One region of the Streptomyces malaysiensis subsp. malaysiensis genome, then DNA from elsewhere that is predicted to be linked to it. Evidence: riboswitches for the same ligand, from Rfam matches in the RefSeq annotation. Region 1 holds a riboswitch; the other holds the start of a gene.
What was found. Region 1 has a riboswitch for thiamine pyrophosphate ahead of thiO (glycine oxidase ThiO). Riboswitches for the same ligand answer to the same signal wherever they lie in the genome.
Positions count from the first base shown of each region.

Region 2: another riboswitch for thiamine pyrophosphate. It lies ahead of AB0E24_RS43035 (thiamine ABC transporter substrate-binding protein); the one in region 1 lies ahead of thiO (glycine oxidase ThiO).

Region 1 is NZ_JBEZNG010000008.1:125,599-130,665, reverse strand. Features, by position in the region: gene AB0E24_RS18395 (Rv2175c family DNA-binding protein) at 1-200, opposite strand, end outside; gene AB0E24_RS18390 (NAD(P)/FAD-dependent oxidoreductase) at 314-1,495, opposite strand; TPP riboswitch at 2,023-2,136, shown strand; gene thiO (glycine oxidase ThiO) at 2,203-3,390, shown strand; gene thiS (sulfur carrier protein ThiS) at 3,387-3,587, shown strand; gene AB0E24_RS18375 (thiazole synthase) at 3,770-4,513, shown strand; gene AB0E24_RS18370 (SRPBCC domain-containing protein) at 4,666-5,067, shown strand, end outside.
Region 2 is NZ_JBEZNG010000044.1:42,255-47,321, forward strand. Features, by position in the region: gene AB0E24_RS43025 (ABC transporter ATP-binding protein) at 1-122, opposite strand, end outside; gene AB0E24_RS43030 (ABC transporter permease) at 123-1,736, opposite strand; gene AB0E24_RS43035 (thiamine ABC transporter substrate-binding protein) at 1,841-2,914, opposite strand; TPP riboswitch at 2,910-3,014, opposite strand; gene rlmN (dual-specificity RNA methyltransferase RlmN) at 3,088-4,194, opposite strand; gene AB0E24_RS43045 (phosphatidate cytidylyltransferase) at 4,267-5,067, opposite strand, start outside.

The DNA.
Region 1 (5,067 bases):
CCCTTGACGACCCTTCCTTCACCGATGAACTCCTCGGGCACCTGAAGCACCCTGTTCTCGCCACGGCGCACCGCGATCAGCTGGCCCTCCTTGACCAGCTGCCGAACGCGTGTCACCTCGACCCCTAGCCGCTCGGCGACATCGGGGAGGGTGAGCCAGGCGGGGACGAGAGCATCGATCTTTGCGTCAATCTCGGTCACGGAACAAGCCTGCCATCTGGGACTGACAGTGGGTAGCCGGGCGCCCGGCGCGCGGGCCGCCCGCCCCGCCCCGGACGCCCCGTCCGGCGGCCGACCGGCGGCCGCCCGGCCGGTCAGAGGACGGCCGACTTCAGCGGCACCGACGGGTCCTCCGCCCGCGTCCGGTCCAGCCGGGCGCCGCGCTCGATCAGCTTGCGCCCCTGGGCCAGATCGCGCGGACGGCCGACGGCCAGCAGGGCGACCAGGGCGCCCTCGCGCAGCCAGCACACCGACCAGGCGGCACCCGCCGGATCGCCGCGCCAGACCAGTTCGTCGGCGCCCGCGTGGTGTCCGGCGTACTGCACAAACCGCCCGAACTGCTCGGACCAGAAGTACGGCACCGGGTCGTAGACGACACCGGGGAAGTGGGCGGCCGTCCGGCTCCCCACCACATTGGCGGCGACGGTGCGCGGGCCCTGGAGCGCGTTGTCCCAGTGGTGCACCAGCAGCCGCGATCCGTAGCGGGCGGACGGGAAGGAGGCGCAGTCGCCGACCGCGTAGACGTCCGGCGCCGAGGCGCGCAGCCGCTCGTCGGCGGCGACGGAGCGGTCCCCGGACAGTTCCACGCCCGAGCCCGCCAGCCAGTCCGTGGCCGGCCGGGCCCCGATCCCCACGACCACCGCGCCCGCCCGCAGCCGGGTGCCGTCGCCGAGCACCAGCCCGGCCTCGTCCACGGAGGCGACCCGGGCTCCGGTCACCAGCCGGGCGCCGTAGTCCTCGTACCAGGCCGCCATGGGGGCCGCGACCTCGGCCGGGAGGGCGCCCGCCAGCGGCCGGTCCGCGGCCTCGACCACGGTCACGGCGCAGCCCGCCTCGCGCGCCGCCGTGGCGAACTCCGCGCCGATCCAGCCCGCCCCGACGACCGCGATCTCGCGCTGCCGGGCGAGCACCGGGCGCAGCCGCGTGGCATCGTCCAGGGTGCGCAGCAGATGGACGCCGGGCACGCCCTCGCTGCCCGGCAGCGGGATCGGCTCGGCGCCGGTGGCGAGCACCAGGACGTCGTACGGGAGCTGCCCGGTCGCGGTCTCCACGAGGCGCTTGTCCGTGCGCAGGCCGGTGACCTCGACGCCGAGCCGCAGCCCGATGCCGAGCCCGGCGAAGTCCACGTCGAGCGTCGATCCCTCGGCCTTGCCGAGCAGTACGGCCTTGGACAGCGGCGGCCGGTCGTAGGGCTGGTGGACCTCCGCGCCCAGCAGGACGATCTCGTCGGTCCAGCCCTGTTCGCGCAGCGCGACGGCGGTCTGCACCCCCGCCATTCCCGCTCCGACGATCACCACCCGCTGTTCGCCGCCGTTCGAAGACGGCTTCGTCGTCGTCTCATCGCTCACACGATCACTGTATTGCGGCTGGTGGGGTGGGCCGGAGAGGGCGGGGCGAGATCTCGGGCACAGAAGGGGAGCGGCGGGTGGTGGTGGGGGGTGGGTGGGGTTCCGCCCTGGGGCTGGGTGCGGGGCGTGGGCGCCTTCGGCGGTGAGTCCCCCACCCCGCCCCTTCCCGAAAGACGGGGCTCCGCCCCGTCACCCCGCTGGGGCTCCGCCCCCGGCCCCGCTCCTCAAGCGCCGGAGAGGCTGGAACACAAGGCTCCGCCCCCGGCCGCGCCCCCCAAACGCCGAAGGAGCTGGAACACAAGGCTCCGCCCCCGGCCCCGCCCCCAAACGCCGAAGGAGCTGGAACACGGGGCTCCGCCCCGACCCCGTTCCTCAGACGGCGGAGGGGGGCGAGGCTAGGGGTTGGGGTCGGCTGCTCTTTCGGACGATTCGGGCCTCGTACTAGGGTGGCGGGACAGAGCACTCGCGGGAGCCCGGACGTACCGGGCTGAGAGGGAGGCTGGAACGGCCTCCGACCGTACGAACCTGATCCGGGTCATGCCGGCGAAGGGAGGGGCAGCGTGTCCACGCACGCACCAGATCACGACGACGAGCCACACACATCAGGCCACAACGGGCGCTACGACGCCCTCGTCATCGGGGGCGGCATTGTCGGGCTGGTCACCGCCTGGCGGGCGGCTCAGCGGGGGGTGCGGATCGCGCTCGCCGATCCGGAGCCCGGCGGTGGGGCCGCCTGGGTCGCGGCCGGGATGCTGGCGGCCGTCACCGAGCTCCACTACGGCGAGCAGACCCTGCTCGGTCTCAACATGGCCTCGGCGCGCCGCTATCCGGACTTCGTGGCCGAGTTGGAGGAGGCGAGCGGCCAGGACGTGGGCTACCGCGCGTGCGGCACGCTCGCCGTGGCGTTCGACGCCGACGACCGCGCCCATCTGCGTGAGCTCCACACGTTCCAGCAGGGGCTCGGGCTGGAGTCCGAGTGGCTGACGGGGCGTGAATGCCGCCGTCTGGAGCCGATGCTGGCGCCGGGTGTGCACGGCGGGTTGCGGGTCGCGGGCGACCACCAGGTGGACCCGCGGCGGCTGACGGCGGCGCTGCTCACGGCGTGTGAGCGGGCCGGGGTCGCCTTCCACCGCGCCCGTGTGGAGCGGCTGCTGGTGGACGGCGACCGCGCCACCGGGGTCGAGCTGACCGGGGGCGTACGGCTGGCCGCCGAGCGGACCGTGCTGGCCGCCGGCAGCCTCAGCGGACGGCTCGCGGGCGTCCCCGATGACGTCCTGCCGCCCGTACGGCCCGTCAAGGGACAGGTGATGCGGCTGTCGGTGCCCGAGCGGTACGCGCCGTTCCTGTCCCGGACCGTACGGGCCGTGGTGCGCGGCGGGCCGGTCTACCTGGTGCCGCGCGAGAACGGCGAGTTGGTCATCGGCGCGACCAGCGAGGAGCTGGGCTGGGACACCACCGTCACCGCGGGTGGGGTGTACGAACTGCTCCGCGACGCCCATGAGGTGGTTCCCGGCATCACCGAACTGCCGCTGGTGGAGACGTGTGCCGGGCTGCGCCCCGGCTCCCCCGACAACGCCCCGATGCTCGGCCCGACCGCGCTGCCGGGTCTGCTGCTGGCCACCGGCCACTTCCGCAACGGCGTCCTGCTCACCCCGATCACAGGCGATGTCATGGCCGAGGCGCTGACCAGCGGAGAACTCCCGCCGGAGGCCCGGCCGTTCACCCCGCGGCGCTTTACGGCCCCCTCGGGCACCGGAGCGGCCCCGACCGTCTCCGCCGTCCCCGCCGCCGCGCCCTCCCCAGCACAGGAGCAGCAGACATGACCGTCTCCGTCAACGGCGAACCCCGCGAGATCCCCGACGGCACCACCCTCGACCGGCTTGTCGCGACCCTCACCCAGGCGCCCTCGGGCGTCGCCGCCGCCGTCAACGAGACGGTCGTCCCGCGCACCCAGTGGTCCGCGACCCCGCTCGGCGACGGTGATCGCGTCGAGGTCCTCACCGCGGTCCAAGGAGGCTGATCCCACCCATGGCTCCCACCACGACCAGCACGACCAGCGCAGACGCCACGACCAGCGCAGACGCCACGACCGTCACCAGCGCCCCGGCCGTCACCAGCGCCCCCGCCACCCCGCGCCTCGCGTCCCTCACCGCGCCCGACCCGTTCACCATCGCCGGGACCGACTTCGGCTCCCGTCTGATCATGGGCACGGGCGGCGCGCCCAGCCTGGAGATCCTGGAGCGCTCGCTGCTGGCCTCCGGCACCGAGCTGACGACCGTCGCGATGCGGCGGCTCGACCCCACCGTGCAGGGGTCGGTGCTCTCCGTGCTCGGCCGCCACGGCATCCGCCCGCTGCCCAATACCGCCGGGTGTTTCACCGCGGGTGAGGCCGTGCTCACCGCCCGGCTCGCCCGGGAGGCCCTGGGCACGGACTGGATCAAGCTGGAGGTGGTCGCCGACGAGCGCACCCTGCTCCCCGATCCGATCGAGCTGCTGGACGCGGCCGAGATCCTGGTCGACGACGGGTTCACGGTTCTGCCGTACACCAATGACGATCCGATCCTGGCCCGGAAGCTGGAGGACGTCGGCTGCGCCGCGATCATGCCGCTCGGCTCCCCGATCGGCTCCGGGCTCGGCATCCGCAATCCGCACAACTTCCAGCTGATCGTCGAGCGCGCCACCGTGCCGGTGATCCTGGACGCGGGCGCGGGCACGGCGTCGGACGCCGCGCTGGCCATGGAGCTGGGGTGCGCGGCGGTGATGCTCGCCTCGGCCGTCACCCGGGCCCAGGAGCCGGAGCTGATGGCGGGGGCGATGCGGTACGCGGTGGAGGCGGGCCGGCTGGCCCATCGGGCGGGCCGGATCCCGCGCCGCCACTTCGCCGAGGCGTCGAGCCCGGCCGAGGGCCTGGCGGCCCTGGACCCCGAGCGCCCTGCGTTCGGCTAAGGGGTCCTTGCACTCGTCCGGGAAAGGCCCTCTGCCCCCCTGCCCCCCCTGCCCGGCCTCAGCCGGAGAGACCTCCTGCTCCCTGCCGGGGGCCGCCGCGGGCCTCTACCGTGGATGGCAGGGAGCAGCGCGACAGCGCGGAGGTGGTCGCCGTGACCGTGACCGTGGATGACCGGATCGAGCGCGAGGTGTTCGTACCGGCGCCGATCGACCGGGTGTGGCGGGTGCTGACGACGCCCGAGCACATCCGCGCCTGGTACGCGCCCGGCGGCTGCGAGATCGATCCGCATCCGGGCGGGAGGCTCCGGTTCCGCTGGGATGAACACGGAGAGTTCCACGGTCAGGTCGAGCGAGCGGTTCCGGACACCCTGTTCCGCTTCCGGCTGGCCCTGGAACCCGATCACGCCCCCTCGGACCCCGGCGAGGCGACCCTGGTGGAGTTCACGCTCTCCCCCGAGGGGCGGGGCACCCGGCTGCGGTTCGCGGAGAGCGGCATCCGTGCCCTGGCCGTCCCCGACGACGCCAAGGCCAAGCACGCGGAATACGCCACGCTG
Region 2 (5,067 bases), on a different contig from region 1:
CCGCTTCCGCTCGGGCCCAGCACACAGACCGTCTCGTGTTCGGCGACCGCCAGCTCCACGGCGTCCAGCGCGTCGCGCCGACCGAACCTTACGGTCACCTCGTCCAGTCGCAGCAGCGTCATTCAGAACTCTCCGGAACGGTCGGTGCGGATGCGCTCGAGCGCCAGCAGCGATCCGGCGCAGACCAACATCAGGATGGTGCTCAGGGCCATCGCCTGCCCGTAGGTGAGCTGTCCGGCCCGGCCCAGGAACCGGGCGATGGCCACCGGGAGGGTCGGATGGTCGGGGCGCGCGATGAAGACGGTCGCCCCGAACTCGCCCAGGGAGACGGCGAACGCGAAGCCCGCCGCGACCGCCACGGCCCGTCCGACCAGCGGCAGGTCCACCTCCCGCCAGACCCGCCATGGGGACGCCCCGAGCACGGCCGCCGCCTCCCGGAGCCGGTGGTCCACCGCCCGCAGCACCGGCAGCATGGTCCGTACGACGAAGGGCACGCCCACCAGGGCCTGGGCGAGCGGCACCAGAACCCAGGAGGCACGCAGATCCAGCGGAGGCTCGTCCAAGGCGATCAGGAACCCGAATCCCACGGTGACAGCCGAGGTGCCCAGCGGCAGCATCAGCAGCGCGTCGAAACCCCGTACCAGCCTGCCCGCCCTGCGGGTGAGCGCGGCGGCGGCGAGACCGCCCACGACGAGGGCGAAGACGGTGGCGACCGCCGCGTACCAAAGGGAGTTCCCGACGGCCTCCAAGGGGGCCACGAAGAAGGTGCCTCCACTGTCGGCGGCCGACCGCAGCGCCTCGTAGTAGGTGAATCCATAGCCGTCCGGTCCGTTCAGCGAGCGCTCCACCAGCACCGCGAGCGGTGTCACGATCAGCAGCGCGACCACCGCCAGCACGCCCCACAGCAGCGCCCACTGGGCGGGGCCCTTAGGGCGGCGCGCCGTGCGGCCGGGGTCGACGAGCCGCAGGGCGCTCTCCCGGCGCCTTACGGTCCACGCGTGCAGGGCCAGTACGGCCGCGACCGCGGCGAACTGAACGAGCGTGAGCACCGCGGCCGTAGGCAGGTCGAGCAGCTGCGCGGTCTCCCGGTAGATCGCCACCTCCAGCGTGGCGTAGCGGGGGCCGCCGAGGATCTGGATCACGCCGAAGGAAGTGAAGGTGAACAGAAACACCATCAGCGCGGCGGCGGCCACGGCGGGGGCCAGCGCGGGCAGCGTCACCCGGCGCCAGGCCGACAGGCGGCTCGCGCCGAGCACTCGCGCGGCCTCCTCCTGGCGCGGGTCGAGCTGGGCCCACAGTCCTCCGACGGTCCTTACGACCACCGCGTAGTTGAAGAAGACATGGGCCAGGAGGATCGCCCAGACGGAGGTGTCGAACCGCATCCCCCACAGCTCGTCCAGCACCCCGCCCCGGCCGAGCAGCGCCAGGAAGGCCGATCCGGCGACGACGGTCGGCAGCACGAACGGCACGGTCACCACGGCCCGCAGCAGTCCCTTGCCGGGGAAGTCGAAGCGCGCGAAGACATAGGCGCCGGGCAGCGCGACCGCAAGCGTCAGGGCCGTCGACGCGACCGCCTGCCAGCAGGTGAACCACAGGACGTCCAGCGTCGCCGGATCGGCCACCACCTCGCCGATCCGGCCGAACCGCCACCGCCCGCCGACGCGCAGTCCCCGGGTGACGATGGCGACCACGGGATAGGCGAAGAAGACCGCGAAGAAGGCGAGCGGCACCGCCATCAGGGCGAGCCGGAGCACGATCGCGCGACGGCCGCCGCCGTCTGCCGTACCGGCCGTACCGGCCTTACGGTGGCCGGCGGCCGCCTTACGGTTCTCGCGGGGCTCTACAGGACCAGCGAGGACCATGTCTTGACCCACGGCTCACGGTTCTTGGCGATCTTCTGCGGCGCCAGGGTGGCCGAGTCGGCGATCCTGGCCCCGTATCGGGTGAACAGCTCCGGCAGCTTGGCGTCCTCGCGCACCGGGTTGACGTACATGTTCAGCGGGACGTCCTCCTGGAACCGCTTGCTCAGCAGGAAGTCCAGCAGCGCCTTGCCGCCCTTGGTGTTCCCCGCGCCGTTCAGCAGTCCGGCGAACTCCACCTGCCGGAAGCAGGTTCCGGTCGCCACCCCGGTGGGGGCCTGGGCTAGCTTGGTCTTGGCGTCGGCCACCTCGGCGGGCGGGCTCGATGCGTAGGAGACCACGAGCGGCCGGTCGCCCTTGCCGCCCCCTGCCGAGCCGGAGAAGCGGTCGTAGTACGCCTGCTCCCAGCCGTCGACCACCTCGACGCCGTTGGCCCGCAGCTTCTTCCAGTAACCCTGCCAGCCGTCGTCGCCGTACTTCGCGGCCGTGGCAAGGAGGAAGCCGAGCCCGGGGGACGAGGTGGCCGCGTTCTCGGTGACGAGGAGATTCTTGTAGGCGGGCTTGGTCAGATCGTCCAGTGTCCGGGGCGGCGACAGCTTCTTGTCGGCGAAGTACTTACGGTCGTAATTGACGCAGATGTCGCCGAAGTCGACGGGGGTGACGCGGTGCTCGGCCCGGTCGAGCTGAAGGGCCGCCGGGACCTTGTCCAGACCCTTGGCCGTGTAGGGGCTGAACAGGTCGTTGTCGAGCGTGCGGGACAGCAGGGTGTTGTCGACGCCGAAGAACACATCCCCCTGGGGGTGGCCCTTGGAGAGGATCGCCTGGTTGACGGCGGCTCCGGCGTCGCCCCCGGCCTGCACCCGCACCTTGTAGCCGGTCTCCTTGGTGAACTCCTTGAGGACCGCCTTGGAGGCCGCGAACGAGTCGTGCGTGACCAGGGTGACCGTCTTGGAGTCCGAGCCGCTTTTGGTGTCCTCGCCGCAGCCGACGAGCGCGCTCAAGGCCAGTGAGCCGAGGACGGCGGCTGAGATGGCACGCCGAAGCTGGCTGTTCATGATGATGCTGACTCCCTACGCCGGTATGACCCGGATCAGGTCCGAGGGTCTGCGGCCGTGCCGCACTCTCAGCGCTCTGAGCGCTCCCCTGTCGGAATGTTCACTTATACGGATGTTCACTTTGCTGACGATCGCATGATGCGACGATGCTCAAGCACCGTATCAGCCGGTCCTCAGCGCTCAGAAGCCGCCAGTTGCCCGCAGGCCCCGTCGATCTCCTGACCCCGGGTGTCGCGGACGGTCACCGGCACTCCGTGGGCCTCCAGGGCCGCCACGAACGCCTTCTCGTCCTCGGGCCGGGACGCCGTCCACTTGGAACCGGGCGTCGGGTTGAGCGGGATCAGGTTCACATGCACCCGGCGGCCCTTGAGCAGCCGGCCGAGCAGATCGGCGCGCCACGCCTGGTCGTTGATGTCCCTGATGAGCGCGTACTCGATGGAGACCCGGCGGCCGGACTTCTCCGCGTACTCCCACGCGGCGTCCAGGACTTCGCGCACCTTCCAGCGGGTGTTGACGGGCACGAGGGTGTCGCGCAGCTCGTCGTCGGGCGCGTGGAGTGACACCGCGAGCCGGCATTTGAACCCCTCGTCGGCGAACCGCAGCATCGCCGGGACGAGGCCCACGGTCGAGACGGTGATGCCGCGCTGCGACAGCCCGAGCCCGTCGGGCTCGGGGTCGGTGAGCCGGCGGATGGCGCCGACGACGCGGTTGTAGTTGGCCAGCGGCTCGCCCATGCCCATGAAGACGATGTTGGACAGCCGGGCCGGCCCACCGGGGATCTCACCGTCCCGGAGGGCCCGCATCCCGTCCACGATCTGGTGCACGATCTCGGCGGTGGACAGATTGCGGTCCAGCCCCGCCTGGCCGGTGGCGCAGAACGGGCAGTTCATCCCGCAGCCCGCCTGAGAGCTGATGCACATGGTGACCCGGTCCGGGTACCGCATCAGAACCGACTCCACGAGCGTGCCGTCGAAGAGCCGCCACAGGGTCTTACGGGTGGTGTCGTCGTCACAGCTGATGTGCCGCACCACGCTCATCAGCTCCGGCAGCAGCCCGGCGGCCAGCTTCTCGCGCGCGGCGGCCGGGATGTCGCTCCACTGAGCCGGGTCGTCGACATAGCGCGCGAAGTAGTGACGCGACACCTGCCCGGCCCGGAAGGGCTTCTCCCCGAGGGCGGCGACGGCCTCCCGGCGCTCGGCGGGCGTGAGGTCGGCGAGATGCCGCGGGGGCTTCTTGGCCCCACGCGGCGCGACGAAGGTGAGTTCTCCGGGCTTAGGCATGGTTTTCCCAGTGTCGCAGACGTACGAAGGGCCCCGCGCCCGGAGTGGCGCGGGGCCCGTGGGCCGGGGGTGTCAGCCGCCGCCCACGAAGATCACCAGCAGGAGCCACACCACCGGCGCGGTGGGCAGCAGCGAGTCGAGCCGGTCCATGATGCCGCCATGGCCGGGCAGCAGCTTGCCCATGTCCTTGATGCCGAGGTCCCGTTTGATCATGGACTCGCCGAGGTCGCCCAGGGTCGCGCTGACCGCCGCGGCGAGGCCGAGCAGCAGGCCCTGCCACCAGACGCCGTCCTCGATGAGGTACTGCATGCACAGGGCGCCCGCGACCATCGCGAAGCTCACCGCGCCCAGCAGTCCCTCACGGGTCTTGCCGGGGCTGATGCGCGGTGCCAGCGGATGCTTGCCGAAGCGCCAGCCCACCGCGTACGCACCCGTGTCGCTGACCACGGTCAGCAGCAGGAAGGTCAGGACCCGCCACGGACCGTCCCCGGTGTCGAGCATGAGCGCCACGAAAGTGGCCAGAAACGGCACGTAGAAGGCGGCGAAGACACCCGCCGTGACATCCCTGAGGTAGTTGTCGGGCGGTTCGGTCATCCGCCAGACCAGCACCGCGAGCGCCGTAAGGGCAACCGCCACCACCGCGCCCTGGGCGCCGCGCACATAGCCGGCGACGACCATGGCGACGCCGCCGACGGCGAGCGGGACCAGCGGGACCCGGATGTCCTTGCGCTCGGTGAGGCGCGAGGTCAGCTCCCAGAGCCCGACCACCACCGCGACCGCCACCACGCCGACGAATACGGGCTTGTAGATGAAGAGCGAGGCCACGATGATCACGCCGAGGCCGACGCCCACCCCTATCGCGGCGCGCAGGTT